Regions from separate parts of the Mycobacterium sp. NGS19 genome, predicted to be linked through region 2. Evidence: predicted binding sites of a transcription regulator. Region 2 holds the regulator's gene; the other holds the start of a gene.
The links. Region 2 encodes LexA, which represses DNA repair genes until DNA is damaged. Its sites were predicted from a motif close to CGAACANNTGTTCG; they were not measured.

Region 1 (15,493 bases), 510 kb from region 2:
TCGAAGGCCAGCCCGATGTCGGCACCGGTCGCCCGGACGTGCTCTTGCAAGTCGACCAGGTTGGCCGGGTCCAGCGGATTGGCCTCGTGGTTGGGGAACGTGCCGTCGAGTTCGAAATACAAGGGGTCGACGGTGATCGAGGTGATCGGGCCGAGCACCGCGGGTGTGGTGTGGCCGGCCATCCCGTTACCCGCGTCGACCGCCACCCGCAGTGGCCGCCCTCCGCTGAGGTCGACCAATGACCGCAGGAACTCGCCGTAGTCGGCGAGCACGTCGCGGTCGGTGACCTTGCCGGCCGGCCCGTCGTAATCGGGCACGCCAGCGATCACCTGCTCGCTGATCGTGGCGAGCCCGGTGTCGCGGCCCACCGGTTTTGCGCCGGCCCGGCAGAGCTTGATGCCGTTGTAGGCGGCGGGGTTGTGGCTGGCGGTGAACATCGCGCCGGGGCAGTCGAGCATGCCGGACGCGAAGTACAGCTGGTCGGTGGACGCCAGACCGATGCGGACCACGTCGAGGCCTTGGCCGGTCACACCGTCGGCGAATGCCGCGGCAAGCGCCGGTGAACTCGACCTCATGTCGTAACCGAGCACTACCTGCCGCGCACCTTCGTCGCGCAGCAACCGCGCGAACGCGGCGCCGACTTCAGCGACGAACGGCTCGTCGATCTCATCGCCGACCAGCCCACGAACGTCGTAGGCCTTGATCACGCTGTGAACCATCGCAGCGGGCCGGGACATGACGAAGGTTGACTCCTGGTCGAGAACGCTACTGTTGGCGCCAGCCTAACTGTTTGCCCCCGGCCTCAGGTTCAACTCACTGCGGGTCCGGCAACACCCTGAGGTGGCCGCGGCGTCTGCCGGCCTTGGACGACGGAGAAGGTGGCGGGGCCAGCACGGCGCCGTGGGTGCCGACGGGCGCGCCGTTGACCGGATCGATCTGCTGGTATCGGCCGCCTGCGGGCGAATCGTCGAGCGCTGCACTGCCCCGGCTTCCCATCACGAAGTTGCCCCGGCCGCCGTCACGGTTCTCCCGGACCGCGTCGGCGAGCGCGACCAAGTCGTCTTCGTCGGGACTAGTGGGCAGCGGCCCGGCGTGGCGAACCAACTCCCAACCGCGCGGGGCGGTGATGCGGCTGGCGTGTCCGACACACAGGTCCCACGAATGCGGTTCCGGCGCAGTGGCCAGCGGGCCGACGACCGCCGTGGAATCCGAGTAGACAAACGTCAGCGTCGCGACCGCATATTGAGGACACCCGGGCCGGCAGCAGCGACGGGGAACGTTCACGTCGGGAAGGCTATCGTGCGGGATCGTCGGCCGCCGCCGGACACGCGCACGGTCCGAAGCGAAGATCCCCAACCGTTACGATCGCCCGCGTGGCCGGTAGACGCCGTTCCCGGCGACGGGAGATGAGAGGTCCGTTGTTGCCGCCGACGGTGCCCGGATGGCGCAGCCGCGCCGAGCGATTCGACATGGCGGTGCTCGAGGCCTATGAGCCGATCGAGCAGCGGTGGCGCGACCGGGTGTCCGGGCTCGACGTCGCGGTCGACGAGATACCGCGCATCTCCCCCAAGGATCCGGACAGTGTGCAGTGGCCGCCGGAGGTGGTGGCCGACGGGCCGATTGCCCTGGCCCGGTTGATCCCCGCCGGCGTGGACGTTCGGGGCAATTCGACGCGCGCACGCATCGTCTTGTTTCGCAAGCCGATCGAGCGGCGCGCCAAAGACAGCGACGAACTTGCGGACTTGTTGCATGAGTTGCTGGTGGCTCAGGTCGCGACGTATCTGGGTGTCGAACCCTCCGTCATCGACCCGACGATCGACGACGACTGAGCGCTTGGGTGCCCGAGCCGGTAGCGGGCTAGATGATGCCGCGCTTGAGGCGGCGGCGCTCCCGCTCGGAGAGACCGCCCCAGATGCCGAAGCGCTCGTCATGGGCTAGTGCGTATTCGAGGCACTCGCCGCGAACCTCGCAGCCCATGCAGATGCGCTTGGCCTCTCGGGTTGAGCCGCCCTTCTCGGGGAAGAACGCCTCCGGGTCGGTTTGGGCGCACAGCGCCCGCTCCTGCCATTGGTCGTCCGGGGCGTCCGGTGGCAGACCGAAAAAGTCCGGCACCAAAGCCAAGTTAGCTCGCTGGGCGGTGGGTGCCTCGTCGTCGGAGTGGGTTTGCGGCGCGCTGCCTGCCGCGCTCAATCCGCGGTCGGCCAGCCGGATGTGACGCGGGAAATCGCTTTGCTCGTAAGGCATTTCGCCTCCTAACCTAAGAATCGCAGTTGGTTGTGGATGTCGCCCACTATTCAGCAGAATTCGAACAAGTGATCGAATCTCGGTCTGCGACACCGGAACCGGCTGGCGAACCGGGAATGACACTGATGTGATTACACACTTGTGAGCAGGCCCGGTCAAGCGTTGGAACCAAATTTCATACCATCTCGTTATCGAGATTCGGCGCGTCGTTTCTGCGGCGTGTCGCACCGCGGCGAACGCGCGCCCGACGGAAGGCCTAGTGTCCTGGGTTGTGAAGGTCACCGTTCTCGTAGGCGGCGTCGGCGGGGCGCGCTTCCTTCTGGGCGTCCAGCACCTGCTCGGCCTCGGCCAGTTCGCCACCGGTGAAAGCACGCATGAGCTGACCGCCGTCGTCAACGTCGGCGACGACGCGTGGATGCACGGCGTGCGCGTCTGCCCCGATCTGGACACGTGCATGTACACCCTCGGCGGCGGCATCGACCCCGAGCGCGGCTGGGGCCACCGCGACGAAACTTGGCACGCGAAGGAGGAATTGGCCCGCTACGGCGTGCAGCCCGACTGGTTCGGGCTCGGCGACCGCGACCTGGCGACCCATCTGGTGCGCAGCCAGATGCTGCGGGCAGGCTATCCACTGTCACAGGTGACCGAAGCCCTGTGCCACCGCTGGTCGCCCGGCGCGACACTGCTGCCCGCTAGTGATGACCGCTGCGAAACCCACGTCGTCATCACCGATCCCGCCGACGGCGCACAGCGCGCGATCCACTTCCAGGAGTGGTGGGTGCGCTACCGCGCGCAGGTGCCCACGCACAGCTTCGCGTTCGTCGGCGCCGAGAAAGCCACCGCCGGACCCGGCGTCGTCGACGCAATCGAATCCGCGGACGTGGTGTTCCTGGCACCGTCGAACCCCGTCGTCAGCATCGGCGCAATCCTGGCGATCCCCGGCATCCGCGGCGCATTGCGCTCCACTTCCGCGCCGGTGATCGGTTACTCCCCCATCGTCAGCGGAAAACCCTTGCGCGGCATGGCCGATGAATGCCTGCGCGTGATCGGTGTGGCCAGCACGTCCGAGGCCGTCGGCGCCTACTACGGCGCCCGCAGCGGAGTCGGGATCCTCGACGGCTGGTTGATCCACGAAGGCGACACCGCGTCCATCGACGGGGTGGCCGTGCGTGCGGTGCCACTGCTGATGACGAACCCGGCCGCCACCGCCGACATGGTGCGCAGCGGCCTGGAATTGGCCGGGCTCACGTCGGAGCCGCGGTCGTGACCGATCACGGGTCGGCACGCCGCGTCGAGCTGCTCCCGGTCGCCGGGCTTCCCGAGTTCCGGCCCGGCGACGACCTGGCCGCGGCGATCGCGAAGGCAGCGCCATGGCTGCGCGACGGGGACGTGGTGGTGGTCACCAGTAAGGTCGTGAGCAAGTGCGAGGGTCGCATCGTGCCGGCGCCGGCTGACCCGCAGGCCCGAGATGACTTGCGCCGCAAGCTAATCGACGCCGAAGCGGTCAGGGTTCTGGCACGCAAGGGCAAGACGCTGATCACCGAGAACGCGCTCGGGCTGGTGCAGGCCGCCGCGGGCGTCGACGGGTCGAATGTCGGCGCCACCGAGCTCGCGCTGCTCCCGCTCGACCCGGACGCCAGCGCGGCGACATTGCGGGCGCGGCTGCGGGAACGGCTCGGCGTGACTGTCGGTGTGCTGATCACCGACACCATGGGTCGCGCGTGGCGCAACGGGCAGATCGACGTCGCGATCGGTGCGTCCGGTGTCGAGGTGCTGCATGCCTATGCCGGCACGCACGACCCGCACGGCAACGAACTGGTGGTGACCGAAGTCGCGGTCGCCGACGAACTGGCTTGCGCCGCAGACCTTGTCAAGGGCAAGCTGACCGGCGTCCCGGTGGCTGTGGTGCGCGGCCTGACAATCGCCGACGACGGCTCCACCGCCGCGCGGCTGGTGCGGGCCGGCGACGAAGACCTGTTCTGGCTCGGCACCGAGGAGGCACTTGCCGAAGGTCGTCGGCAGGCGCTGCTGTTGCGCCGATCTGTGCGACGGTTCGCGCCCGAGCAGGTGCCGCCGCAGCACATCGAAGCCGCAGTCGCGGATGCGCTCACTGCGCCGGCGCCGCATCACACACGTCCGGTGCGGTTCGTCTGGCTGCGTGATCCCGACCGCCGGGTCGCACTGCTGGACCGCATGAAGGCCCGCTGGCGCGACGACCTCACCCGCGACGGCAAATCGACGCAGGCCGTCGACGCGCGGGTGGCCCGCGGTCAAATCCTCTACGATGCACCAGAATTGATGATTCCGTTTCTGGTGCCCGACGGCGCGCACGACTATCCCGACAGCACCCGCACGGCAGCCGAACACACGATGTTCACCGTGGCGGTCGGTGCCGCCGTTCAAGGGCTGTTGGTCGCGCTGGCCGTGCGCGGCATCGGCAGCTGCTGGGTGGGGTCGACGATCTTCGCGCCAGAGGAAGTGCGTGACGAACTCGACCTCCCCTTGTCGTGGGAACCATTGGGGGCCATAGCAATCGGCTATCCTACTGAACCACTGACCCCGCGTGCACCCGCCTCGGTGGCTGGGCTGCTGGTGCACAAGTGAGCCTGCGCGATTCGGTGATCACGACGCTGTCCGGCTGGCGCGCACCGGATCCCGCGCAAGACGCGATGCGTGAAGCGGTGCTCGCGTTCGTGCTTGCGCGGGCCGACGCATGTCGGCGCGAATGCGAGCCAGGCCATATCACCGCCTCCACGCTGCTGCTGGACCACACCGGCACGCGCGCACTGCTGACGCTTCATCCGCGGTTGGGCCGGTGGGTTCAGCTCGGTGGGCACTGCGAGGACGTCGACGCCGACATCGTCGCCGCAGCCCGACGCGAGGCCGTCGAAGAGTCCGGCATCGCGGCGCTCTCGCTGGCGCCTGAGCTGACCGCCATTCACGTTCACCCCGTGACGTGTTCGCTGGGAGTGCCGACTCGACACCTCGACCTGCAGTTCGTCGCGCACGCACCGCCGGATGCGCATTTCGCGGTCACCGACGAATCGCTGGACCTGCGGTGGTGGGACCTCGATGCCATGCCAAATGACACCGATTACGGCCTCTCCCAACTGGTTTCGTATGCGATTTCGGGGCGCTAACGTGCGCTCGGCGCCGGTTTGCGCACCGAAATCGCATAGCGGTCAGACGTCGGTGGAGAACCGGATGCCGCCGTCTGGGATGGTCACGCCGGGCCATACCCGTGCGCCACGCAGCAGCTCACACCGCGCGCCGACATCTGCGCCGTCGCCGATCACCCCGTCGCGGATCAGCGCCCGCGGCCCTACGCGCGCGCCGAACCCGATGATCGACCGCTCGATGCGCGACCCGGCCTCCACGCGCGCACCGTCGAAGATCACCGCGCCGTCCAGCCGCACACCCGGCCCGATCTCGGCACCGCGACCGACCACCGTGCCGCCCACAAGCACCGCTCCGGGCGCCACCGCGGCGCCATCGTGCACCAGCTTCTCGCCGCGCTGGTTGCCCAGCGCCGGCGACGGCGCGATCCCACGCACGAGGTCGGCCGATCCCTGGACGAAATCCTCGGGCGTGCCCATGTCGCGCCAATAGCTTGCGTCGACGTAGCCACACACCCGCAGCCCGTCCGACAGCAGCGCCGGGAACACCTCCCGCTCCACCGACACCGGCCGGCCGCGAGGAATGCGGTCGATCACCGAGCGGCGAAAGATGTAGCAGCCGGCGTTGATCTGGTCGGTCGGCGGGTCCTGCGTCTTCTCCAGGAACGCGGTGACCAAGCCCTCGTCGTCGGTGGGCACACAGCCGAACGCGCGGGGATCGCCGACGCGCACCAGGTGAAGGGTCACATCGGCGTCCAGGCGCTGATGCGTCTCGAGCATCGAGACCAGGTCGGCCCCGGAGAGCACGTCGCCGTTGAACACCATGACGGTGTCGTGACGCAGTCCTGCGGCGGCGTTGGCGATCCCGCCGCCCGTGCCCAGCGGTTCGGTCTCGGTGACGTAGTCGATCTGCAGACCCAGCTTCGAGCCGTCACCGAACTCGGATTCGAACACCTCGGCCTTGTACGACGTGCCCAGCACCACATGGTGAATGCCGGCGGCCGCGATCCGCGACAGCAGGTGGGTCAAAAATGGCAGCCCGGCAGTCGGCAGCATCGGCTTGGGTGCCGACAGCGTCAGCGGCCGCAACCGCGTGCCCTGGCCGCCGACGAGCACGATCGCGTCGACGTGCGCCGGGTCGATCGGGGTGTCCGTCATCTCACCTGCCTTTCGCCAGCTTGCGCCGGGAGCCTCGCACCGCCAACCGGGACCGCACCGCAAGCGCGAACCGCATCGCCCACCTCAGGGGCGCCTGCCACCAGTGCGGGTGCCGATCGGCAAGGTAAATGTAGGTGCTCTGGTGGTGTGCGACGAGATTTCTGGCCGGATCGCGGCCGGTGGCGTGGCCTTTGTCGTGCAGAATCTCCGCCGAGGGCACATAGACGTTCTGCCAGCCGGCTCTGCCGAGCCGGTCGCCGAGGTCGACGTCTTCCATATACATGAAGTAGCGCTCGTCGAAGCCGTTCACCTCGTCGAAGGCGGCCTTGCGCACCAACAGGCACGACCCCGACAGCCAGCCGACGGGCCGTTCGCTGGGCTCCAGACGCTCCTGGCGGTAAGCGGCCGTCCACGGGTTGGTGCGCCACAGCGGTCCGATCACCGCGTGCAGGCCGCCCCGGACGAGGCTGGGAAGGTGACGTGCCGACGGATACACCGAGCCGTCCGGGTCGCGGATCAACGGGCCCAGCGTGCCGGCCCGCGGCCAGCGGCCGGCCGCCTCCAGCAGCAGGTCGATGCTCGCCGGCCCCCACTGCACATCGGGGTTCGCGACCACGAAAAAGTCTGTCTCCGGGCCTAATTCGGCGGCCGCGCGGTTGACCGCGGCGCCGTAGCCGATGTTGGCGCCGGTGCGCAGCAGGCGGGTGTTGGGGAACTCGGCCAACGCGGCCTCGGGGCTGCCGTCGGTGGACCCGTTGTCGGCCATGACGACGGTGACGGGCCGGTCGGTGGCATGCGACAAACTCGCCAAGAACCGGTGCAGGTGCGGACCCGGCGAGTACGTCACGGTCACCACCGTCAACATGTCACTCACCGGACGCGCCAACTCCCTCACTCACGGCGTTGAGGGTAACGGTTCTCAGCCCCCACCAGCGTCGTCAGCCGGGCTTTCGCGGGCACGGGTCTCGCTGCCGGACAGCGCGGCGGCGAGTGCGTCGCGCCACGGCCGCAACGGCGTCAGTCCGGCGGCGGCAGACAACCGCGCCGACAACGCGGAGTAGGCCGGCCGTGGGGCGGGCCGCGGGTTGCGATCGGTGGCGACGGGCCGGACCCGTTGCGGGTCGGTGCGCAGCTCTTCGAAGACGGCTCTGGCCTGATCGAACCGGCTGGCGGCGCCGGCGTTCGCGGCGTGCAGCAGCGGCGCGCTGATACCGCCCGCGGCAATCTGCAGCAGCGCACCGACCAGGTCGCCGACGAACGTGGGCGAGCCGATCTGGTCGGCCACCACGTCGATCTGCTCGCCGCCGCGTGCGCGTTGCGCGATGGCGGCGACAAAGTCTTTGCCGACGCCCGCGTAGACCCAGGCGGTGCGCACCACATGCGCGTGGGGCAAGACGGCGTGTACCGCCTCTTCGCCGGCGAGCTTCGTGCGCCCGTACACCGACAGCGGCTCCGGCCGGTCGTCGACGTCATAGGGCCGGGGTGAACCGGGGAAACGTCCGCTGAACACGTAGTCGGTGGACAGGTGAATCAGCCGAGCGCCCACCCGCGCGCAACTGCGCGCGACGTTTCCGGGCCCGACCGCGTTCACCGCGTGGGCAGTCTCAGCGTCCGACTCGGCGGCGTCCACCGCGGTGTAGGCGGCGCAGTTGACCACCACGTCGCCGGGTTCGACGATCCCGTCGCCGGCATCCGCTGCGGTGATGTCCCAGTCGGTGGAGCTCAGCGCCACCACGTCGTGACCGGCGCGGGCCGCGTCGACGGCCAGCCGGCGCCCGACCTGCCCCCGCGCGCCGGTGATAACAATTCGGTGGCCCATGGTTTTCGAGTCTGGCACGCCGGGCCTCGGCTACGGCGTCTGCGGCGCCTGCGCCAGTAGCCTGGTCGCAGCTACCGAACTGAATGGGGTTTCTTCGTGCCTGCTGTGCCAACCGCCGGCCCGGCCGCGAACGCGCGCCGTGGCGTGCGGGTGCTGTGCACTGTGGTGGCGTGTGCGATCGTGTTGGCCACCGGACTGGCGTGGAGCAAGATCCGTTCGCTGGAGAACGGCATCCTGCACATCAGCTCGCCGCTGCTGGGCACCGGCGGTGAGGACGGCGCGATCGACATCCTTCTGGTCGGCATGGACAGCCGCACCGACGCTCACGGCAATCCGCTCAGCGAGGACGAACTCGCCCAGCTGCACGCCGGCGACGACGTGTCCACCAACACCGACACGATCATCTTGGTGCGCATCCCGGACAACGGGAAGTCGGCGACGGCCATCTCGATCCCCCGCGACTCGTACGTGCAGGCTGCCGGCCTGGGGAAGACGAAGATCAACGGCGTCTACGGTCAGACCAAAGAACAGAAGCGCATGCAGCTTGTCGAGTCGGGCGTCAGTGACGCGCAGGCCGACGCCCAGGCCACCGAGGCGGGTCGAGAGGCACTGATCAAGACCGTCGCCGATCTCACCGGAGTTACCGTCGACCATTACGCCGAAGTGGGGCTGCTGGGCTTCGCGTTGATCACCGACGCCATCGGCGGTGTCGACGTCTGCTTGAAAGATGCTGTCTACGAACCCCTTTCGGGAGCCGACTTCCCGGCCGGCTGGCAGCGGCTGAGCGGGCCGCAGGCGCTGAGCTTCGTCCGGCAGCGCCACGACCTGCCGCGCGGCGACCTCGACAGGGTGGTGCGCCAGCAGGTGGTCATGGCTTCCCTTGCGCATCAAGTGATTTCAGGGAAGACCTTGTCCAGCCCCTCAGCGCTGGAGCGCCTGCAGACGGCGATTCAGCGCTCTGTGGTGCTGTCGGACGGCTGGGACATCATGGATTTCATCAAGGAGCTGCAGAAGCTGGCCGCAGGCAACGTCGCGTTCGCGACCATCCCGGTGCTCGACGAGTCGGGCTGGAGCGACGACGGCATGCAGAGCGTGGTGCGGGTGGACCCCTCGCAGGTGCAGGCGTGGGTGAAGGGCTTGCTGAGCGACCAGGCGCAGGGCAAGACCGAAGAGCTGGCCTACACACCGGCCAACACTGCGGTCGAGGTGGAAAACGACAGCGACATCAACGGTCTGGCGGCCGCGGTGTCACAGGTGTTGACCAACAACGGGTTTCAGCAGGGACCGATCGGCAACCACGACGGCGGGCACGTCCCGGGCAGCCAGGTGCACGCGGCCAAGGCCGACGACCTCGGCGCGCAAGCGGTGGCCAAGCAGCTCGGCGGACTGCCGGTGGTGGCCGACCCGTCGGTGCGCCCGGGCACCGTGCGCGTGGTGCTGACCGCTGACTACACCGGGCCCGGCTCTGGGCTCGACAGCACCAATCCCACCGTCGCGACGGTCGATCCGGCAGCCGCAACCACCGGCGACACAGCCACCGACTCCGAGCCGCCGCCGCCGTCGCCGATCATCACCGCGGGCTCGAACGACCCGCAGTGCGTCAACTGAACCAGTGACCAATCTTGCTGCGGCAGTACTCGATCCGTTGTTGCGGACGGACCCGTCCAAACCGCGGATCACCTACTACGACGACGCCTCCGGCGAGCGGATCGAGTTGTCGACGGCCACGTTCGCGAACTGGGCTGCCAAGACCGCGAACCTGCTTCGCGACGAGCTCGGCACCGGGCCGGGCAGCCGGGTCGCGGTGCTGTTGCCGGCGCATTGGCAGACGGCGGCGGTGGTGTTCGGGGTGTGGTGGATCGGTGCGGAGGTGGTGTTCGGCGACAGCGACGCGGACGTGGTGATGTGCACTGCCGACGCTGTTGCCGATGCCGACGCCGATGACGTGGTGGCGCTGTCGCTGGACGCCTTCGGCCGGCCCGTGAACGACCTTCCTCCCGGCGTCATCGACTACGCGACCACCGTGCGGGTGCAGGCCGACAAGATCTCTGCCGAGCGGCAGCCGGGTCCCGCGCTCGGTGGCCGCTCAGCGGGCGAGGTTCTCGCGTGGGCCGCCGATTCTGCTGCAGCGCAGGGTGTTTCGAGTCACGACCGGGTGCTGTCGACCGCCGACTGGACGACCGATGCCGCGCTGGTGGACGGCCTGGTGGCGGTGTTCGCCGTCGGTGCGTCACTGGTGCAGGTAGCCCACCCCGACCCGTCGGCAATGGAGCGTCGCCGCGTCACCGAAAACGTGACCGTAATGTTCTGACCGGTGCCTCAGCGCAGCAGCGCGCGCGACATCACGACCCGTTGAATCTGATTCGTGCCCTCGTAGATCTGGGTGATCTTGGCGTCGCGCATCATCCGCTCCACTGGGAAGTCCTCGGTGTAGCCGGCACCGCCGAACAGCTGCACGGCGTCGGTGGTGACCTCCATCGCCACGTCGGACGCGAAGCACTTCGACGCCGAGGAGATGAAGCCCAGGTTCGGTTCGCCGCGTTCGGCGCGTGCTGCCGCGCTGTACACCATCAGCCGGGCGGCCTCGACCTTCATCGCCATGTCGGCCAGCATGAACTGCACACCCTGGAACTCCGCGATCGACCGGCCGAACTGCTTGCGTTCCTTGGTGTATGCAATCGCCGCGTCTAGCGCGCCCTGCGCGATGCCGACGGCCTGCGCGCCAATGGTCGGGCGGGTGTGGTCGAGTGTGGCCAGCGCCGTCTTGAAGCCGGTGCCCGGCTCGCCGATGATCCGGTCGCCGGGTATGCGGCAGTTCTCGAAGTACAGCTCGGTGGTGGGTGAGCCCTTGATGCCGAGCTTGCGTTCCTTCGGCCCGACCGTGAAACCTTCGTCGTCTTTGTGCACGACGAACGCCGAGATGCCGTTGGCGCCCTTGTCGGGATCGGTCGACGCCATCACCGTGTACCAGGTCGACTTGCCGCCGTTGGTGATCCACGCCTTGGCGCCGTTGAGCACCCACGAGTCCCCGTCGGCGCGGGCCCGGGTACGCATCGCGGCCGCGTCGCTGCCCGACTCCCGCTCGGACAGCGCATACGACGCCATCGCCTCGCCCGACGCCAGCGACGGCAGCACTTGCTTCTTCAGCTCGTCGGAGCCGGACAGGATCAGCCCCATGGTGCCGAGCTTGTTGACCGCGGGAATCAGCGACGCCGACGCGTCGACACGCGCCACCTCCTCGATGACGATGCAGGTGGCCACCGCGTCGGCGCCCTGCCCGCCGTACTCCTCCGGAACGTGAACAGCTGACAAGCCGGACTCGTTGAGCGCCTTGAGCGCCTCCTCGGGGAACCGTGAGTTCTGGTCGACATCAGCGGCGTACGGGGCAATCTCCTTCTCGCACAGCTCGCGCACCACCGCGCGCAGCTCGTTGTGCTCGTCCGGCAGTTTGAAGACGTCGAACGACGGATCACCGGCCCATTTAGCCATCTCGGCCTCCTTGCTACTCCCCAGTAACGGTACCTTCGGGGCCCAGCAACCGGTCTTTCAGGGCGGCGTCCTTCTCCAGCACCGACGCCTCGAGTAGGCGCTGGAAATCCTCGATGCGCTGGCGCAGCCGGGGGTCTGACGACGCCAGGATCCGAACCGCCAGCAGCCCCGCGTTGCGGGCGCCGCCGATCGACACCGTGGCCACCGGCACGCCGGCCGGCATCTGCACGATCGACAGCAGCGAATCGAGGCCGTCGAGCTTGGCCAGCGGCACCGGTACTCCGATCACCGGCAGCGGCGTGGCCGACGCGACCATGCCGGGCAGGTGCGCGGCTCCTCCCGCCCCGGCGATGATCACCTCGATGCCGCGCGACGCCGCGCCGCGGGCGTAGTCGAGCATGCGGGCCGGGGTGCGGTGCGCGGACACCACCCCCACCTCGAACGGAATGTCGAATTCGGCCAACGCGTGGGCGGCGGCCTCCATGACCGGCCAATCGCTGTCGCTGCCCATGATCAGGCCGACCCGCGGCTCAGGCATGCGCGTCCCATCCGTCGGTCCACTGGGCGTGCGACAACCAGTGTGCCGCCCGCAAGGCCCGCTCGCGCAGCGTGGCCACGTGGTCGTCGTCGTCGGGCGAGCCGTTCCGGCCGAGAATGTTGACGTGGCCGATCTTGCGGCCGGGCCGCTCAGCCTTGCCGTAGAGGTGCACCCGAGCATCGGGGATGCGGCCGAACAGGTGATGCAGCCGCTCGTCCATCGTCATGGTCGGCGTCTGCGCCGCGCCCAGCACGTTGGCCATCACCGTCACCGGCACCACGGGTGCCGTGTCGCCGAGCGGATAGTCCAGCACCGCCCGCAGATGCTGCTCGAACTGGCTGGTCGTAGCGCCGTCCATGGTCCAGTGCCCAGAATTGTGCGGGCGCATCGCGAGCTCGTTGACCAGCAGCCGGCCGTCGACGGTTTCGAACAGCTCGACCGCCAGCAGCCCGACCACGCCGAGCTGCGAACACAGCCGCAGCGCCAGCTGTTCGGCCTCGGCAGCGGTGTCCGGGTCCAACCGGGGAGCCGGCGCCACCACCAGAACGCAGATGCCGTCGCGTTGCACCGTCTGCACCACGGGCCACGCAGCGCCCTGGCCGAACGGCGACCGCGCAGTCAGCGCCGCAAGCTCGCGCCGCATTTCGACGCGCTCCTCCAGCAGCACCTGCACGCCGTCGGCCAGCAGCCGGTCCACCACGTCGCGGGCCGAGCCGAGGTCGTCGGGCAGGAACACCCCCTTGCCGTCGTAGCCGCCGCGTACGGTCTTCACCACCACGGGGCCGCCGACGCGGGCGGCGAACGCGTCGACGTCGTCAGCGCCGGCGGCCTCGGCGAACCGGGGCACCGGGGCGCCGAGCGACTCCAGGCGCCGCCGCATCACCAGCTTGTCCTGGGTGTGGATCAGCGCCTCCGGCGACGGCGCCACGGTCACACCCTCGGCGACCAGCTTGTCCAGCAGTTCTGTGGGAACGTGCTCGTGGTCGAACGTGACGACGCTCGCGCCGTCGGCCGCGCGGCGAAGCGCGTCGAGGTCGTCGTGGCGGCCGAGCACCACATCGGGGCTGACCTGAGCTGCCGGGTCGTCAGCCGAAACCGCGAGCACCCGCAGGCTCTGGCCCAGCGGAATCGCCGCCTGGTGAGTCATGCGAGCGAGCTGACCAGCACCGATCATCGCCACCACGGGCCGGGCACCAGACGAGTTACGCACGCTGCCATGGTGTCATGCGCGGGATGCGTGGTTGGCGCGCACGGTTCGGCGGTGTGGCCCGCTCTTACGTAGACTGCCGAGTTGTGTCCTTCACCGACGCCACGATCGCCCGTCTCCCGCGTGTGGTCCGGCCGGCAGCAGAGCGGCATCACGAGCTGATCAAGTTCGCCATCGTCGGCGCCACCACGTTCGTCATCGACTCGGCGTTGTTCTACACGCTCAAGCTGACCGTCCTGGAACCCAAGCCGGTGACCGCCAAGATCATTTCCGGGATCGTCGCGGTGATCGCGTCGTACATCCTGAATCGGGAGTGGAGCTTCCGCGACCGGGGTGGCCGCGAACGTCACCACGAAGCGCTGCTGTTCTTCATGTTCAGCGGCGTGGGCGTGCTGCTGTCGATGGCGCCACTGTGGGTCTCCAGCTACGTGTTCGGACTGCGGGCGCCGCACGTCAGCCTGACGGTGGAGAACATCGCCGACTTCGTCTCCGCCTACATCCTGGGCAACCTGCTGCAGATGGCGTTCCGGTTCTGGGCGTTCCGGCGCTGGGTTTTCCCCGACGAGTTCGGCCGCAACCCGGAGAAGGCGCTGGAGTCCACGTTCACCGCGGGCGGCATTGCCGAGGCGATGGAAGACGTCCACGAGGCGCACGAGAAGTCGAACGTCACCCCGCTGCGCCGACCACGGCGGCGTCAGCGCGTGCCCGAGGACCGGCTGTCGGATTCTTCGCCGCCCAGGGTGTCGAAGACTTCGTGATACAGCAGCGAGTGGACCCGCTCGACTTGCGGGATGTCGTGGAATTCCAGCGGGTCTTGTGACGCTGACTCGATGATCAGCGTGCCGGTGCGCAGCATCCGGTCGAATATTCCGTGCCGGAATTCGACGCTGTTGATGCGCGCGAGCGGGATGTCTATACCCGACCGGGTCAGCACGCCGTGGCGAAACATCACCCTGCGGTCGCTGATGACGAAATGTGTTGTGAGCCAAGACAAGAACGGCCAGGCGGTAAGCCAGCCCACCAGCACCAGCCAGATGCCGGCCACCACCCAGTAGAGAACCGTCTTGGCCGTCTGGTCCCAGTCGGTGCGCTGCACCACCGCGGTCACGAACACGGCGACCCCGGTGGCGACCACCAGCACGAGCACCGGGCCGACCAGCCGCTTCCAGTGCGGGTGCCGGTGCAGCACCACCTGTTCGTCTCTGGCGAGCACGTTGTCGGGGTAGCCCACGGCTTGAACCTTAGAGGTTGGGACGGATGTGCACGACGTCTCCGGCGGACACAGCCACGACGTCGCTTCCGGTGTCGATGCGCAGCTGCCCGTGGTCGTCGACCAGCAACGCGGTGCCGACGACTTCGCGGCCACCGGGCAGCACGGCGCGCACCGAGGAACCGATGGTGGCGCACCGGGAGCGGTACTCCTCCATGAGTCCGGTGTCGCCGGCGCGCCAGGACGTGACCCGCTCACCGAGCCAGCGCAGCAGTTCGGCGGCCAGCCGCGTGCGGTCGGCGTTGACGACGCCGAGGTCTGCCAGAGAGGTCACCTGCGGTTCGCCGACCTCGTCGGCGCGCAGCGTGACGTTGAGCCCGATCCCGACGACGATCGTCTGCCCGGTTGCCTCCGCGAGGATGCCGGCCAGTTTTCCGTCGCCGGCGAGCACATCGTTGGGCCATTTCAGCACCGCGTCCACGCCCGCGATACCGCTCACCGCGTCAACCACCGCCAGGCCCGCGGCCAGCGGAAGCCAGCCCCATGCGGCCGTCGGCACGTCGGCGGCGCCAACGCCTGCAGACACAATGAGCTGTGCCCGAGGCGCCGCCGACCACGTGCGCCCGCTACGGCCTCGGCCGGCGGTCTGGTGTTCGGCGAACAGCACCACTCCGTCGACGTCTTCCCCGGCGTTGGCACGGGCCACCAGATC
Region 2 (15,493 bases):
GGCGCCGAGGCCTCGCGAACCCGCTTCTCCACCGCGCGCAGCCGGCGTTCGAGTTCGGCCGCGCGATCGCGGGGCACCTTGCCGATCGCGTCCCATTTCTCGGCGATCGAGCGCAACTCGGCCCGGGCGGCAGCGATATCGGTGGTGTCGAGTTTCTCGGCCCGCGCCAGCAGTTGCTCCTTCGCGGCAGCATTCGCCCGCAACTCGGCGTCACGTTCGGCGCTCACGGCGTTGCGGGCGGAGAAGAACTTGTCCTGCGCCGCTTTGAACCGCTTCCACAGCGCGTCGTCGACCTCTTTGGCCGCCCGGCCCGCGGCCTTCCACTCGGCGAGCAGCTGACGGAACGCCGCGGCCGTCGCATTCCAGTCGGTGGAATCGGCCAGTTCCTCGGCGCGCTCGCACAGCCGCTCCTTGGCTTGCCGCGCACTGGCGCGCTCCCGGTCCAGCTCGGCGAAATGCGAGCCGCGCCTGCGGTTGAACGTCTCCCGCGCCGCCGAATAGCGCTTCCACAGCGCGTCGTCGGTCTTGCGGTCGACGCCGGTGATGGTCCGCCACTCCTCGAGGATGGCCCGCAGCCGATCGCCGGCCGCCTTCCACTGCACCGAATTCGCCGCCAGTTCTTCGGCCTCCGCGACCAGCGCCTCTTTGCGGGCGATCTGCTCGGCGCGGTGCTCGTCGCGCCGCGCTTTCTCGGCCTGCGCAGCTTCGTCGGCGCGCTCGCGGATCGTCCGCAGCCGCGCGGCCAGCGCGTCGACGTCACCCAACACCGCCGCCGTCGCCAGCCCTTCTTCGAGGCTGGCCGCCGACGACCGGATCTTGCGGGCGTCGCTGGTGCCTGAGGCCAGCCGCCGCTCCAGTAGTTCGATCTCCGTCTTGAGGTCGTCGTAGCGGCGCCCGAAATGGGCGTAGGCCGCCTCCGGATCACCGGCCTGCCAAGCCCCGATCACCCGCTCACCCGCGGAGGTGATCAGCCAGACGGTGCCGTCGGGATCCACCCGCCCGAACCGATGCGGATCGCTGCCGGCCGACGCACCCGGCCGAGCGGCCGGACGGACCGGCCCCGGTCGTGGAACCGGCCTCGGTACAGCGGAAGGCCGGGAGTCCTGCGCCTCCGGGTGGGCGGCATCGCTTTCCGTCATCTCGTACACCTCTCGCGGGTCGCAGCCCGCACACCTGCCGCGCAGCGCGGCGCCTGGTAGCTATCGTCGAAACCGCGAACGCCTCGACCTCCGCTATTCAAGCAGGTCGATGTGGTGTGCGCCCCCACGTTCCGCTACCTGCAAAGGAGCGCTGATGGCCAAGGCCGACATCGCCGCCCTGCTCGCGCTGGGCGCGGCCCTGTTCATCGCGATCGGCGACGTCATCCACCAGCGCTCGGCGCACCAAATCACCGACGAGCCGGTCGGCCACGTCGAGCTGTTCGCCCGCCTGCTGCGCGACCGGCAGTGGTGGGCCGGCAGTCTGGTGGCCGCCGCAGGCTTCGGGTTTCAAGCCGCCGCACTGGCTTTCGGCTCGGTGCTGCTGGTGCAGGCGCTGATCGTGAGCTCGCTGCTGTTCGCTCTGCCGATGAGTGCCAAACTCGCCAGTCACCAGGTCACCCGCTGGGAATGGCTCTGGGCGGTGATCCTCGCGGGCAGCGTCGCAGTGATCGTCACCGTCGGCAATCCGCAGGCCGGGCAGTCGCGGGCATCGCTGGAAACCTGGTCGGTGGTCGCGGCGGTCCTCGGGCCTGCGCTGCTGCTGTGTGTGATCGGCGCACGGATCTGGTCCGGCTCGGTGGCCGCGGTGCTGCTGGCGCTGGTGTCCGGATCGCTGTGGGGTGTGTTCGCCGTGCTCACCAAGGGCGTCGTCGACCAACTCGACGACGGCATTCTGCCGCTGCTGCGCAGTCCCGAGCTCTACGCATGGGTGGTGGTCGCCCTCGCCGGAACAGCGTGGCAGCAGTCGGCCTTCCGGGCGGGAACCATGACCGCGTCGCTGCCCGCGATGACCGTGGTAGAGCCCGTCGTCGCCTCCGTGCTCGGCATCGTCGTGCTCGGCGAAACGCTCGAGACCAACGACATCGGGTGGTTCGCTCTGGCGGTGGCCGTCGTGGCGATGGTCGCTGCGATCGTCGCGCTCGCTCGCGGCGAAGCGCTGGCCTCTGATTCGGCGGACCACGCCGCCGTCGCGCAGCGCATACCGTGAAGCCGTGCTGAGCGCCGTCGCGATCGTCCCGTCGGCACCTGTGCTGGTGCCGCAGCTAGCCGGTGCGGCGGCCGCCGAGCTCGTCGACCTGCGCCGTGCGGTGTTCGCAGCGGCCGGCGCGCTGCCACCGCGCTGGCTGGCCGTCGGCGTGGGTCCGGCCGATCAAGTGATCGGACCGCATGAAGCCGGCACCTTCGCCGGGTACGGCGTCGACGTGCGTGTCGGGCTGTCGCCCACTGCCGCCGACGTCGGGCAGCTGCCGTTGGCCGCGTTGATGACGGCCTGGGCGCGCGGCGAGTCGAGCCCCGACGCGCACGCCGAGGTGCGGGTGTTCAACGCCGGCCACACCGCCGACGACGCCCTGCGCCGCGGGCGGGAACTGCGCGACGTCGTCGACCGGGGCGCCGAGCCGGTGGGCGTGCTCGTCGTCGCCGACGGCGCCAACACCCTGACCGAACGAGCCCCCGGCGGCTACGACCCCGCCTCTGTCGAGGTGCAAAGGGCGCTCGACGACGCCCTCGCGGCGGGCGACGTCGGGGCGTTGGCCCAGGTGCCGCCGTCGATTCCCGGCCGGGTGGCCTGGCAGGTGCTGGCCGGTTTGGCCGGCGACCGCCCGCGATCGGCCAAGGAGCTGTACCGGGGCGCGCCGTTCGGAGTGGGCTACTTCGTAGGCGTGTGGGTGCCATGAGCCGGCCGATCGCGATCATCGGCCCGACTGGCACCGGCAAGTCGCAGCTGGCGCTCGACGTCGCAGAGGCTGTGGGTGGCGAGATCGTCAATGCCGACGCGATGCAGCTCTACCGCGGCATGGACATCGGCACCGCGAAGCTGGCGCCTCAGCAGCGCCGCGGCATCCCGCACCACCAGCTCGACGTCCTCGACGTCACCCAAACCGCGACCGTCGCCAACTACCAGCGCGGCGCAGCCGCCGACGTCGAGGCGATCCTGGCCCGCGGCGGGGTGCCCGTGATCGTCGGCGGATCGATGCTCTACGTGCAGTCGCTGCTGGACGACTGGGCCTTCCCCGCCACCGACCCTGTGGTCCGCGGTCGCTGGGAGCAGCGGCTGGCGGAGATTGGCGTCGAGCGGCTGCATCGCGAACTGGCGCAGGTCGACCCGGCCGCAGCGGCGTCGATCCTGCCGTCCGACGGGCGGCGGATCGTGCGGGCGCTGGAAGTGGTGGAACTGACCGGGCGGCCGTTCGCGGCGTCGGCGCCGACCATCGGAACTCCGCGCTGGAACACCGTGATCATCGGGTTGGATTGGGACACAGCCGAACTCGATGAGCGTCTAGCCAAGCGCACCGAGCAGATGTTCGCCGACGGGCTGGTCGACGAGGTCGTCACGCTGCTAGGCAGGGGTCTGCGGGACGGCGTGACGGCGTCACGGGCGCTCGGCTATGCGCAGGTGATCGCCGAGCTCGGCCGCGGGGGCGACGGCAGCGCCGCGCGTGAACCGACGTTCGTCGCCACCCGCCGCTATGTGCGCCGCCAGCGCTCGTGGTTCCGCCGCGACCACCGCATCCAGTGGCTCGACGGCGCCGATCCGGGCAATGCAGAGGCCGTGGTGCGGGCATGGCGGCACGTATCCTGGGCAGGTGATGCGTCCCGACGACTGTGATGCCGGCGCAGCCGGGATCGTGGGGCTACCACCCGCGTACGGGGGAGGGCGGCGCACATGATCTTCGCCAAGGGCCACGGCACCCAGAACGACTTCGTGCTGTTGCCCGACATCGAGGCAAAGCTGCCACTGACTCCGGATCTGGTGGTCGCCTTGTGCGACCGTCGCCGCGGGCTCGGTGCCGACGGGGTGCTGCGGGTGACCACCGCCGGCGCCGCGGCGGCTTGCGGAGCAATTCCGCGGGTGCCCGAAGGCGTGCAGCCGCAGGACTGGTTCATGGACTACCGCAATGCGGACGGGTCGGTTGCCGAAATGTGCGGCAACGGCGTGCGCGTGTTCGCCCATTACCTGCGCGCCAGCGGGCTGGAGGCGCGCGACGAGTTCGTCGTCGGCTCGCTGGCGGGTCCGCGGCCAGTGCAGGTACACCGCGTCGACCACACCTTCGCCGACGTCACCGTCGAAATGGGCAAAGCCAACCAGCTTGGCACCGGCGAGGCGGTCATCGGCGGCCGTCGCCTCAGCGGGCTGGCCGTCGACGTCGGCAATCCGCATCTGGCGTGCGTCGATGCGGAATTGACCGACGACGAGCTACGCGCCTTGGACGTTGCGGCGCCGGTAGTGTTCGACCGCAATCAATTTCCCGACGGCGTGAACGTCGAGGTGCTGACGGCGCCGGTCGGCGGTGCGGTGTCGATGCGGGTGCATGAACGGGGAGTCGGCGAGACCCGTTCGTGCGGAACCGGAACCGTCGCCGCCGCGGTGGCGGCACTGGCGCACGACGGCGCGTCCACGGGCTCACTGACGGTTCGTGTCCCGGGCGGCGAGGTGCTCGTCACCGTGACCGCGGCGACCAGCTACCTGCGCGGTCCGTCGGTACTGGTCGCCGGCGGGGAAATCTCGGAGGAATGGTGGCAGGCGCAGCGGTGTTAAATCAGGTGCGCGCCGCAGATCCGGCGGGCACCATGTCTTATTGCTTATGACTGATCCAGAATTTCCTGTAGACGACACACCCAGCATCGGCGAACTGGCCCTCGAAGACCGGTCCGCCCTGCGCCGCGTGTCCGGGCTGTCGACCGAACTTGCCGACGTCTCCGAGGTCGAGTACCGCCAGCTGCGGCTTGAACGCGTGGTGCTGGTCGGCGTGTGGACCGAAGGCAGTGCGGCCGACGCCCAGGCCAGCCTGGCCGAGTTGGCGGCGCTGGCTGAAACGGCGGGCTCGCAGGTGCTCGAGGGCGTGATCCAGCGCCGCGACAAGCCCGACGCGTCGACCTACATCGGCTCCGGCAAGGCCAACGAGCTGCGCGAGATCGTGCTCGCCACCGGCGCCGACACCGTGATTTGCGATGGCGAGCTGAGTCCGGCACAGCTGACGGCGCTGGAGAAAGCCGTGAAGGTGAAGGTGATCGACCGCACCGCGCTGATCCTCGACATCTTCGCGCAGCACGCCACCAGCCGGGAGGGTAAGGCGCAGGTGTCGCTGGCGCAGATGGAATACATGCTGCCGCGTCTGCGCGGCTGGGGCGAGTCGATGTCACGTCAGGCCGGCGGCCGCGCAGGCGGCAGTACCGGCGGTGTGGGTCTGCGTGGCCCCGGTGAAACGAAGATCGAAACAGACCGCCGCCGGATCCGTGAGCGAATGGCCAGGCTGCGCCGCGAGATCAAAGGCATGAAGCAGGCCCGCGACACCCAGCGCGGCCGACGGTTGCGCAGCGACGTGCCGTCGATCGCGATCGTCGGGTACACCAACGCGGGCAAGTCGAGTGTGCTCAACGCACTCACCGGCGCCGGCGTGCTGGTCCAGGACGCCTTGTTCGCCACCCTCGAACCGACCACGCGCCGAGGAGAATTCGACGACGGGCGGCCGTTCGTCATCACAGACACCGTCGGGTTCGTCAGGCATCTGCCCACGCAGCTGGTCGAGGCGTTCCGCTCGACTCTGGAAGAGGTCGTCGACGCGGACCTGTTGGTGCATGTGGTCGACGGGTCGGACGCCAATCCGCTGGCACAGATCAACGCGGTGCGCGCGGTGATCCGCGAGGTGATGATCGAACACGACGCCCATGCCGCACCGGAACTGTTGGTAGTGAACAAGATTGATGCCGCCGGTGATCTCATGCTCGCCAAGTTGCGACGCGCGCTGCCCGGCGCGGTGTTCGTCTCCGCTCGAACCGGCGAGGGGCTGGACCACCTGCGGGCCCGGATGGCCGAGCTCGCCGTACCCACCGACACCGCGATCGACGTCGTGATTCCTTATCACCGCGGCGATTTGGTGGCCCGCGTCCATGCCGACGGCCGCGTGCAGGAGTCCGAACACAACGCCGACGGCACCCGGATCAAAGCGCGGGTTCCGGTGGCCTTGGCGGCGAGCCTGCGCGAATTCGTGTCGAGCTAGCGTCGGCGCCTATGCGATTTCGTACACGTCGGCTGCGCCTGCGGCCATAATGCGTTGCGCCAGTTCGGCTTTCAACACGTCCAGCCGTGCCTCCTGCGCCTCTGTGCGAGCGTCGTTCTGGGCCAGGTCGATGAATTCTTCAGTGACGAAGCCGTCGCGCAGCACCAGCGTCACTGAACGGTCGCCGATGCGGACTTCGAAGACAAAACTCTCCCGCAGCCGTCCGAGGTCGCGACGTGACAACGCGGGATCCACGACGTAGCGACCGTCGCTGACTGCCCGCGTCACCGCCTCGATCCCGTCGCGTGCCCCCGGCCCGCGGAACGCGGTGCGCACCACCACCTCGCGGCGCGGCGGCGGCGCGTCGGGCGAGAGCACCTCGAACGCGCGCTGCAGAACTTTGAATGCGTTGGCCACACCGCCGGGGGAGCCGGGGCCGTGGTAGCGCATCAGGTCGTCGAACGCGAACTCGAGGATCCGCCCACGCTCCTGGACGCGGATGATCTCGGCCACGGCCTCACTGTAGGCCGCGTGGCCGGGGCCAAACCAACCATCCGGTTGGTATATCTTTGGGCGCAGGTTCCCGATACCGGAGGTCACCCCGTGGGCAATGTCGTCAGATACCAGCGCACCCTTTTCGAGCCCGAGCACGAGCTGTTCCGCGAGTCGTATCGCTCCTTCTTGGAACGCCACGTCGCGCCGTACCACGAGCAGTGGGAGAAGGACAAGATCGTCGACCGCGGCGTCTGGCTGGAGGCCGGCAAGCAGGGCTTTCTGGGAATGGCGGTGCCCGAGGAATACGGCGGCGGCGGCAACGCCGACTTCCGGTACAACACGGTCATCACCGAGGAGACGACCAAGGGCCGCTACAGCGGAATCGGCTTCGGGCTGCACAACGACGTGGTGGCCCCGTATCTGCTGAGGCTGGCCAACGAAGAACAGAAGCAACGCTGGCTGCCGAAGTTCTGTACCGGCGAGCTGATCACCGCGATCGCGATGACCGAGCCGGGCACCGGCAGCGACCTGCAGGGCATCAAGACCCGCGCGGTCAAAGAAGGTGACCACTACATCCTCAACGGGGCAAAGACCTTCATCACCAACGGCATCAACTCCGACCTGGTGATCGTCGTCGCGCAGACCGATCCGGAGAAGGGTGCGCAGGGTTTCTCGCTGCTGGTCGTCGAGCGCGGGATGGAAGGCTTCGAGCGCGGCCGTCATCTGGACAAGATCGGGTTGGATGCCCAGGACACCGCCGAGTTGTCGTTCACCGACGTCAAGGTGCCCGCCGAGAACCTGCTCGGTGAGGAAGGCAAAGGCTTCATCTACTTGATGCAGAACCTGCCCCAGGAGCGGATCTCGATCGCGATCATGGCGGCCGCGGCGATGGAAGCCGTGCTCGAGTCGACTCTCCAATACACCAAGGAGCGCAAGGCTTTCGGCAAGCCGATCGGCAGTTTCCAGAACAGCCGCTTTCTGCTCGCCGAGCTGGCCACCGAAGCAACCGTCGTGCGGATCATGGTCGACGAGTTCATCCGGCTGCACCTCGACGAGAAGCTGACCGCCGACCAGGCCGCGATGGCCAAGTGGTACTCCACCGAGAAGCAGGTCCATCTGATCGACCGGTGCCTGCAGCTGCACGGCGGCTATGGCTACATGCGCGAGTACCCGATTGCGCGCGCGTATCTGGATGCCCGGGTGCAAACGATCTACGGCGGTACGACCGAGATCATGAAGGAGATCATCGGACGCTCGCTGGGCGTCTGAGCCGGCGAAACGTCAACTGGCGCAGTCCGTTCGGCGGTGAGCCCCGCGGGCTGCTCCGTGGTGCGGATCAGGGAACCGGGTACGGCCACACGCAGATGTAGATGTTGCCGTCGCAGCGGGTGAGCACTTCCTGACTCGGGGCGCCGACGAACGCGCCGCCCGGTCCCAGCTGCGGAATGCAGCCGTAGCCGTTGGGATTGGGCACCATGCCCCGCGGGCACATCGCGACATGGCTTTCGGCGCTGGGCGAGCCGACCGCGGGGACGACGAGCGCCGCTGCTCCCATCACCGCTGCTCCTATCGCCTGCACCGCCCGGGACGCTCGCATGAGTCCACCATGCACCCGAGGCGCGGTGTGCGGGTCAGATTTTGCGGATCACCGTGACCACACGGCCGAGAATGGCGGCATCGTTGCCGGGAATCGGATCGAACGCCGGGTTGTGCGGCATCAGCCAGACCTGGTTGCCGGTCCGCTTGAACGTCTTCACGGTGGCTTCTCCGTCGATCATCGCCGCGACGATGTCGCCGTTGTCGGCGGTGTTCTGCTGTCGCACCACCACCCAGTCACCGTCACAGATCGCGGCGTCGACCATCGACTCGCCCACGACCTTGAGCAGGAACAACGATCCCTCGCCCACCAATTCTCGCGGCAGCGGGAACACGTCTTCGACCGCCTCCTCGGCGAGGATGGGGCCGCCTGCGGCAATGCGTCCGAGCACGGGCACGAACGTCGGCTCCGGCAGCGCGTCCGAACCGGCGACGTCGGTCGTGACGGCCGTCGCCGCGTCGTCGGCCCCGCGGACATCGACGGCGCGGGGACGATTCGGGTCGCGGCGCAGATAGCCCTTGCGTTCCAGCGTGCGCAGCTGATGTGCCACCGACGACGTGGAAGTGAGGCCGACGGCGTCGCCGATCTCCCGGATGCTCGGCGGATATCCCCTGGTGGTGACCGATGCGCGGATCACCTCCAGGATGGTCCGCTGACGCTGGGTGAGACCGCTGCTGTCACTCATAAGTGCAAATCTAGCGGTCGTCACCGACATCTTCAAACATGTGTTCGAGGCGTGTCGCGTTCGTGATGCGTGGTCACGAGCGCCATGTCGTGGCGAGTGGGCTGTCGTATGCCTCTGGTACACATCGATCAAACGTTCGGATTCGAACGCATGATCGACTATATTCGAACAAAGGAGCGAACGGTGGCGACAGAAGGGGCGCTCATGACCGTGATCGACTGGGACGTACCGGCGCCGACGCTTAGGGCTCGCCGTCCCGCACCGAAGCGGCCGGGCGGTGCCGCCCTCACATATCGGCGCACAGGCGTGGCGATGTCGTATGCACCGCACCGGCCGCGACGCGTCAGCGCGACCGTGACCGTCATGCTGGCGGCGGTCGCGGCGTTGATCACGGTGTGGCTCATCGCGATCGCCCAAGCCCGCAGCGCCGACACGACGGGCACCGCCGCGCCGCAGCAGTTGGCGGTCGTACAGGTGCAGCCCGGCGAGAATCTGCAGCGGCTTGCGGCCAGAGTGGCGCCGGACGCGCCGGTGGCCGGGGTGATCGAGCGGATCCGGGAGCTCAATCACCTTGACTCTGCAGCGCTGGATGCCGGGCAGACGCTGATCGCCCCGCTCGGATGATGTCCCCGGCGACGTTGGCCCGCGTCCGCCGCCCGCGGGTAGTCTCGGAGGCGTTCGACTCGACCGAATGTCTTCGCGGCGAAGGAGCAGTCATGCACTGTCCGTTCTGCCGCCATCCCGATTCCCGGGTGGTCGACTCACGGGAAACCGATGAGGGCCAAGCGATCCGACGCAGACGCTCATGCCCAGAATGCGGGCGAAGGTTCACCACCGTCGAGACGGCCGTGCTGGCGGTGGTCAAGCGCAGTGGGGTCACCGAACCGTTCAGCCGCGAAAAGGTGATCCGCGGTGTGCGACGGGCATGTCAGGGCCGCCAGGTCGACGACGACGCGCTCAACCTGCTGGCGCAGCAAGTGGAAGACACCGTGCGGGCCACCGGTTCACCCGAGGTGCCCAGCCACGAGGTCGGCCTGGCCATCCTGGGTCCCCTGCGCGATCTGGACGAGGTGGCCTACTTGCGGTTCGCCTCGGTGTACCGGTCGTTCACCTCCGCCGACGACTTCGAGCGGGAGATCGAGGCGCTGCGGGCGCATCGCAAGGTCAGCGCGTCGAAGTAACCCCTTCAGTCGACGCGCACGGTGCCGTCGTCGACGACGCGGCCGCCCACCGTCACCCACCCCTCAGGGCTCCACCGGGTGGAGATGACGGACCCCTTGCCCTGGGTGATCGTGAGATCTCGGCTGAGAATGTCGGTGATGCGTACGGCCGCGGCGCCGGTCGCCTCGTCTTCGGCGACGCCGAGATCGGCCGCGAACATCCGCGACCGCAGGTGTCCGCGCGACTTGTCGAGCCAGGCCCAGATGTAGTGCGGGTCGTCGTCGGGGTAGTCGTCGGGATCCGCGTTGACGACGTCATCCGGCGAGGGCAGTTCGTGGAAGACAAACTCGGGCGCCCAGTCGGCGCGTGCGCGTACCGTCGTCAACTCGTCCTCGTAGCCGACGGCGACCACACCCGCTGGCACTTGCAACGTGCGGATCGCAAGCCCCTGTTGTTTGAGCCACCACGACAACCCCACCGTCGGGTGCCCGGCGAACGGCAACTCCGTCGCAGGAGTGAAGATGCGAGCGTGGGCGGTGGTTGCGCCCGGATCGGGCATGTCGACGAAAATTGTTTCGCTGTAGCCCAATTGAGCCGCGAGCCCTTGCCGGTCGCGCGGCGCGACGGTGCTCGCGTCGACGATGCCGAGCGGATTGCCGAAGTTTCCTTCCGCGTCGGTGAATACCCGCACCACGAACACGTCGGTACCCATGCGCCCGACTCTACTCAGCGGGAGCGCCGGATCAGGTTGCGCTGCGCTCGTCGGAACTCATCGCGTCGAGCACCGCGACGCGGGTGTCCATCGGACCCGAAATCGTCTGGTCGCTGACGCCGGCGCGTAACAGCGACCGCAGCCGATCCTGGTCGTATTCCGCGGGTTCCGTGGAATCGATGAACTGCTCGACGACCTCGACGAAGCGGTCCGGGTCGTCGTGGAACGGAAAATGGCCGGAGTTCTCGAAGACCTCCAGCCGTGAACCCGGCATCGCGGCGTGCGCCATCTGCGCATGAGCCACCGGGATCACCGAATCGTGCTCTCCCCAAATCAACTGCACCGGAACAGATTGCGTCAAATAACATCGGTCCAGCATGGTCACCACCTGGCCGCGCCAGTCCACCACCGCGCGCAGCGTCCGCGAAAACGCCGACGACGCCGTCGGCTCCGGCAATTCCGCGAGCACCCGCAGCACGTCGGGCAGGTCATGGCCGAACCGCGTCGGGGCCAGGCCCGGTGCCGCGGTGGCAGCGGCATTGAGCATGGCGCCCAACATGCGCCCGACGGTCTGCAACGCAGGCAACGCTCCCGGAAGCCGCAACAGCGCCAGCGCCTCGGTGCCCATCGGCAGCGACGCGAGGCGCAGCGCGAAGTGGACGTCCTTGGTCACCCCGCCCGTCCCGACGAGCACGATGCGTTCCACCAATTGCGGGTACTGGTAAGCGAATTGCATCGTGACGCCGCCGCCGAGCGAGTGCCCGATCACGGTCACCCGGTCGATGTCGAGCACGGCCAGCAGGTCGCGCATGCCGTTGGCGTACGCGGCAACCGAGTAGTCGGCCCGCGGTTTGTCCGACTTGCCGTGACCGAGCAGGTCCGGGGCGATCACCGTGAACCGTTGCGCGAGTTTTGTCTGCACGGCCTCCCAGGTCGACGAGTTGTCCCCGATGCCGTGGATCAGCAGGATCGCGGGCCCGTCACCGGCGACGCGAAACGCGCGGCGGTAGCCGTGAATCGTGCGGAACTCCAGCGTCGTTCGCACGTCGCGTACCGGCCGCAGATTCGTCGTCCGCGCAGTCATAGGGCCACCTCCGCTTCGGGCCGGCGGCCCGGGTCAGCTCACTTCTTGTCGTCGCCGTCTCGGAAACCGTCCGAGAAGTCACCTGTCTGCTGCGCCAGGAAGCGTTCGAACTCCCCGGCCAGTTCTTCGCCGCTGGGCAGCTCTTCGTCGCGCGCCAGCAGCGACCGGTTCTCCTGGGCCGCGACGAACGCGTCGTACTGACGCTCCAGCGCGGACACCACCTGCGCAACTTCGGGGCTGGAGTTCACCTGCTCGTCGACCTTCGCGCGGATCTCGGCAGCGGCCTCGGTGAGCGCCGCCAACGGGATCTGCAGCGATGCGACTTTGCTGACTTCGGCCAGCAGCGCCTCTGCCGCGGCGGGGTAATCGGTCTGCGCCAAGTAGTGCGGGACGTGCACGGTGAAGCCGACGACGTCGTGGCCGTGCTGGGCCATCCGGTATTCCAGCAGATTCGACGCGCTGCCAGGCACCTGCACCTCGCCGACCCAGGGCTGATGATGGGCGATCAGCTCCTTGTTGTTGGAGTGTGCCGTCATGGTCACCGGCCTGGTGTGCGGCACAGCCATCGGGATGGTGCCCAGACCGATCGTCTGCCGCACGCCCAGCCGCTCGGCCAGCAGTCGCACCGCGGTGACGAACCGCTCCCACTTCAGGTCGGGTTCCATGCCGGCCAGCAGCAGAAACGGTGTCCCGACGGTGTCGTGCAGCGCGTAGAGGCTCAGTTCCGGATCGTCGTATGCGGTGAAGTGGTCGGTCTTGAACGTCATCAGCGGTCGGCGCGAGCGGTAGTCCAGCAGCTCGTCGATCGCGAACGATGCCACCAGCTCGGTGTCGAGTGCCTGGCGCAGGTAGCGCGAAGACAGCCGGATCGCATGGCCTGCGTCCGAGAAACCTTCCAGTGCGTGAATCAACACCGGACCGCGGCCGTCGGGCGACGACAATTGCGGAGCCGGAAACTCGAGCTCGTACATTCCACTCTGGTCCGGCCGGTATTCATCGCGGTGCTCAGCCATTCTTCTCGCCTCCTTCCGCGGACCCGGTGACGTCTAGTGTCGCTGCCGATCGGCTGAGCCGCCACCGCAGGCCGCAATATCGCGAACGCGGGTACCCCTGTTTGCTCAACGCGACACTGGCATCGTTGCGTTCCAGGATGATCGACATGATGCGTGTGCGGCTGGCTCCCCTGCTGCTTCTGGCCGTCTGCCTGCTGAGCTGTACGCCGCGACATCAGCCCGGCGTCGCGGATGCGCCGCCGCCACCGACGTCGGCGACCGCCGCGCCCGTCGCTCCCGATCCGCTGGTGGGGGCGTTGTTCCTTGGGGCCTCAGACATGCACACCTGTACCGGATCGGTGCTGCATTCGGCCACCGGCGACCTGATCCTCACCGCCGCACACTGCGTGGCCTCGGGCTATCCGACGACATTCGCGCCCGGATTCGGCGGCCGGGCCGGCGCCGCCGGCACCTGGACCGTCGGAGCGATCTACCTCGACCCGCGATGGCTGGCCAGCAGGGATCCCGTCGCCGACTTCGCCGTGGCACGGGTCAGCCGTGACGACGGTCGCTCCATCGAATCGGTGGTCGGTGCAGGGCTGCGCCTGGGTGCAGCGCCGCCGCCCGCGGCCGTCGTCACCGTGACCGCCTACCCGATGGGCACCGGTGGTGCTCCCATCGGCTGCCGCGCCGCCACTGCGACGGCGCCCGGCGGGTTCCCGTCGCTGACATGCGCGGGCCTGATGGCCGGTACCAGCGGCGCGCCGTGGCGCATCGACGGCACGGTGGTCGGACTGGTGGGCGGCCCGCACGGCGGCGGTTGCGACGACAGCGTCTCGTACTCTTCTCCGTTCGACCGCCGCGTGGCCGACCTGCTGCATCGGGCAGAAGCCGGCGGGGCCGGTGACACCGCGCCCGCGGTGTTCGAGGACGACTGCTAGCTACGAGCGGTACTGGCTCAGCGCGCGCATCTTGTTCATCACGTCCAGCGCGGCGACCTTGTATGCCTCCGAGAACGTCGGATAGTTGAACACTGCGTCGACGAGGTACTCGATGGTGCCGCCACAGCCCATCACCGCCTGGCCGATGTGCACGAGCTCGGTGGCGCTGGTGCCGAAGATGTGCACGCCGAGCAGCTTCAGGTCGTCGGTGGACACCAGCAGCTTGAGCATGCCGTACGAGTCGCCGGCGATCTGGCCGCGCGCGAGTTCCCGGTACCGCGACACCCCGACCTCGTACGGGATCGAGTTCTTGGTCAGCTCCACCTCGGTGGCGCCGACGTAGGAAATCTCCGGGATCGAGTAGATGCCGATCGGCTGCAGGTCCGTCATGCCGGCGGTGGGTTCGCCGAATGCGTGGTAGGCCGCCAGCCGACCCTGCTCCATCGAGGTTGCGGCCAGCGCAGGAAATCCGATGACGTCGCCGACGGCGAAGATGTGGTCGACCTTGGTCTGGAACCTGTCGTCGACGAAGATGCGACCGCGACTGTCCGCCTCGAGCCCGGCGTTGGCCAGGTCGAGATGATCGGTTTGGCCCTGGCGGCCGGCGGAGTACATCACGGTCTCGGCAGGGATCTGCTTGCCGCTGGCCAAGGTCGTGACAGTGCCGGCGGAGCCGACGTCCACCGCTGTCACCTCCTCGCCGAACCGGAATGTGACCGCCAGATCGCGCAGGTGAAATCGCAGGGCCTCGACCACCTCGGGGTCGCAGAAGTCCAGCATCGTGTCGCGCTTTTCGACGACGGTCACCTTGGTGCCCAGCGCGGCGAACATCGACGCGTACTCGATGCCGATCACGCCTGCACCTACTACGACCATCGACGACGGCAGCGCCTTGAGGTCCAAGATGCCGTCGGAGTCCAGCACCCGGCATTCGTCGAACTCGACACCGGCCGGACGCGCCGGCTTGGTGCCCGTGGCGATCACGATGTAGCGACCCGTGATCGTGATCCGGTCGCCCCGGTTCGGGTTCTCGATGAGGACGGTGTGCTCGTCGACGAACCGGCCATGCCCGATGTAGACCTCGATGTTGTTGCGCATCAGCTGCGAGCGGACCACGTCCTGCTCTTTGTTGACGACGTGCGTGGTGCGAGCCAGCAGATCAGCCGGCGTGATCTTGTCCTTGACCCGGTAGCTCGCGCCGTACAGTTCGCGCTGGCTCATGCCGGTGAGGTAGAGCACGGCCTCGCGCAGTGTCTTCGACGGAATGGTTCCGGTGTTCACGCAGACGCCGCCGAGCATCCGGCCGCGCTCGACGATGGCGACGGACTTGCCGAGCTTCGCCGCGGCGATTGCGGCCTTCTGCCCCCCGGGGCCGGAACCGATGACGACGAGGTCGTACTCCATTGCCATGTGTAGACATCTACGCCGTTTGGCGTGATCTTGCACCCGGACCGAACCAAGAGCTGTGCCCCGGTGCCCTACGTCCGCGGCTGGGGCGGTTCATCCACAGTCTTGCGTTCGTCCACAGCGAGGGACCATCGGTTCGTCAGCGCCCCGTTGTCGACGGTGCCGCCCGCAAGGGTCAGAACATGACCACTTCACAGCCTGACTTCATTCTCAACAGGCC

Region 1: the regulator LexA is predicted to act here: its motif matches at 2,306-2,319, upstream of cofD (2-phospho-L-lactate transferase).

What each region holds. Positions count from the first base shown of each region.
Region 1 covers NZ_JCALEB010000003.1:562,874-578,366, forward strand. Annotated here, with positions in the region: gene AC5Y4N_RS12605 (phosphomannomutase/phosphoglucomutase) at 1-737, opposite strand, end outside; gene AC5Y4N_RS12610 (DUF3499 domain-containing protein) at 814-1,284, opposite strand; gene AC5Y4N_RS12615 (metallopeptidase family protein) at 1,407-1,829, shown strand; gene AC5Y4N_RS12620 (WhiB family transcriptional regulator) at 1,858-2,121, opposite strand; gene cofD (2-phospho-L-lactate transferase) at 2,516-3,511, shown strand; gene AC5Y4N_RS12630 (coenzyme F420-0:L-glutamate ligase) at 3,508-4,848, shown strand; gene AC5Y4N_RS12635 (NUDIX hydrolase) at 4,845-5,384, shown strand; gene manB (mannose-1-phosphate guanylyltransferase) at 5,427-6,518, opposite strand; gene AC5Y4N_RS12645 (glycosyltransferase family 2 protein) at 6,520-7,392, opposite strand; gene rfbD (dTDP-4-dehydrorhamnose reductase) at 7,438-8,337, opposite strand; gene AC5Y4N_RS12655 (LCP family protein) at 8,482-9,945, shown strand; gene AC5Y4N_RS12660 (TIGR03089 family protein) at 9,950-10,648, shown strand; gene AC5Y4N_RS12665 (acyl-CoA dehydrogenase) at 10,657-11,826, opposite strand; gene purE (5-(carboxyamino)imidazole ribonucleotide mutase) at 11,840-12,364, opposite strand; gene AC5Y4N_RS12675 (5-(carboxyamino)imidazole ribonucleotide synthase) at 12,357-13,574, opposite strand; gene AC5Y4N_RS12680 (GtrA family protein) at 13,658-14,329, shown strand; gene AC5Y4N_RS12685 (PH domain-containing protein) at 14,266-14,802, opposite strand; gene AC5Y4N_RS12690 (biotin--[acetyl-CoA-carboxylase] ligase) at 14,813-15,493, opposite strand, start outside.
Region 2 covers NZ_JCALEB010000003.1:50,456-65,948, reverse strand. Annotated here, with positions in the region: gene AC5Y4N_RS10030 (DUF349 domain-containing protein) at 1-1,139, opposite strand, end outside; gene AC5Y4N_RS10025 (DMT family transporter) at 1,294-2,187, shown strand; gene AC5Y4N_RS10020 (class III extradiol ring-cleavage dioxygenase family protein) at 2,192-2,875, shown strand; gene miaA (tRNA (adenosine(37)-N6)-dimethylallyltransferase MiaA) at 2,872-3,807, shown strand; gene dapF (diaminopimelate epimerase) at 3,865-4,737, shown strand; gene hflX (GTPase HflX) at 4,784-6,199, shown strand; gene AC5Y4N_RS10000 (hypothetical protein) at 6,209-6,712, opposite strand; gene AC5Y4N_RS09995 (acyl-CoA dehydrogenase family protein) at 6,803-7,963, shown strand; gene AC5Y4N_RS09990 (hypothetical protein) at 8,031-8,291, opposite strand; gene lexA (transcriptional repressor LexA) at 8,326-8,976, opposite strand; gene AC5Y4N_RS09980 (LysM peptidoglycan-binding domain-containing protein) at 9,160-9,600, shown strand; gene nrdR (transcriptional regulator NrdR) at 9,693-10,157, shown strand; gene AC5Y4N_RS09970 (PhzF family phenazine biosynthesis protein) at 10,163-10,849, opposite strand; gene AC5Y4N_RS09965 (alpha/beta fold hydrolase) at 10,881-11,933, opposite strand; gene AC5Y4N_RS09960 (proteasome assembly chaperone family protein) at 11,972-12,946, opposite strand; gene AC5Y4N_RS09955 (trypsin-like serine peptidase) at 13,093-13,866, shown strand; gene sthA (Si-specific NAD(P)(+) transhydrogenase) at 13,867-15,270, opposite strand; gene AC5Y4N_RS09945 (DUF4192 domain-containing protein) at 15,456-15,493, shown strand, end outside.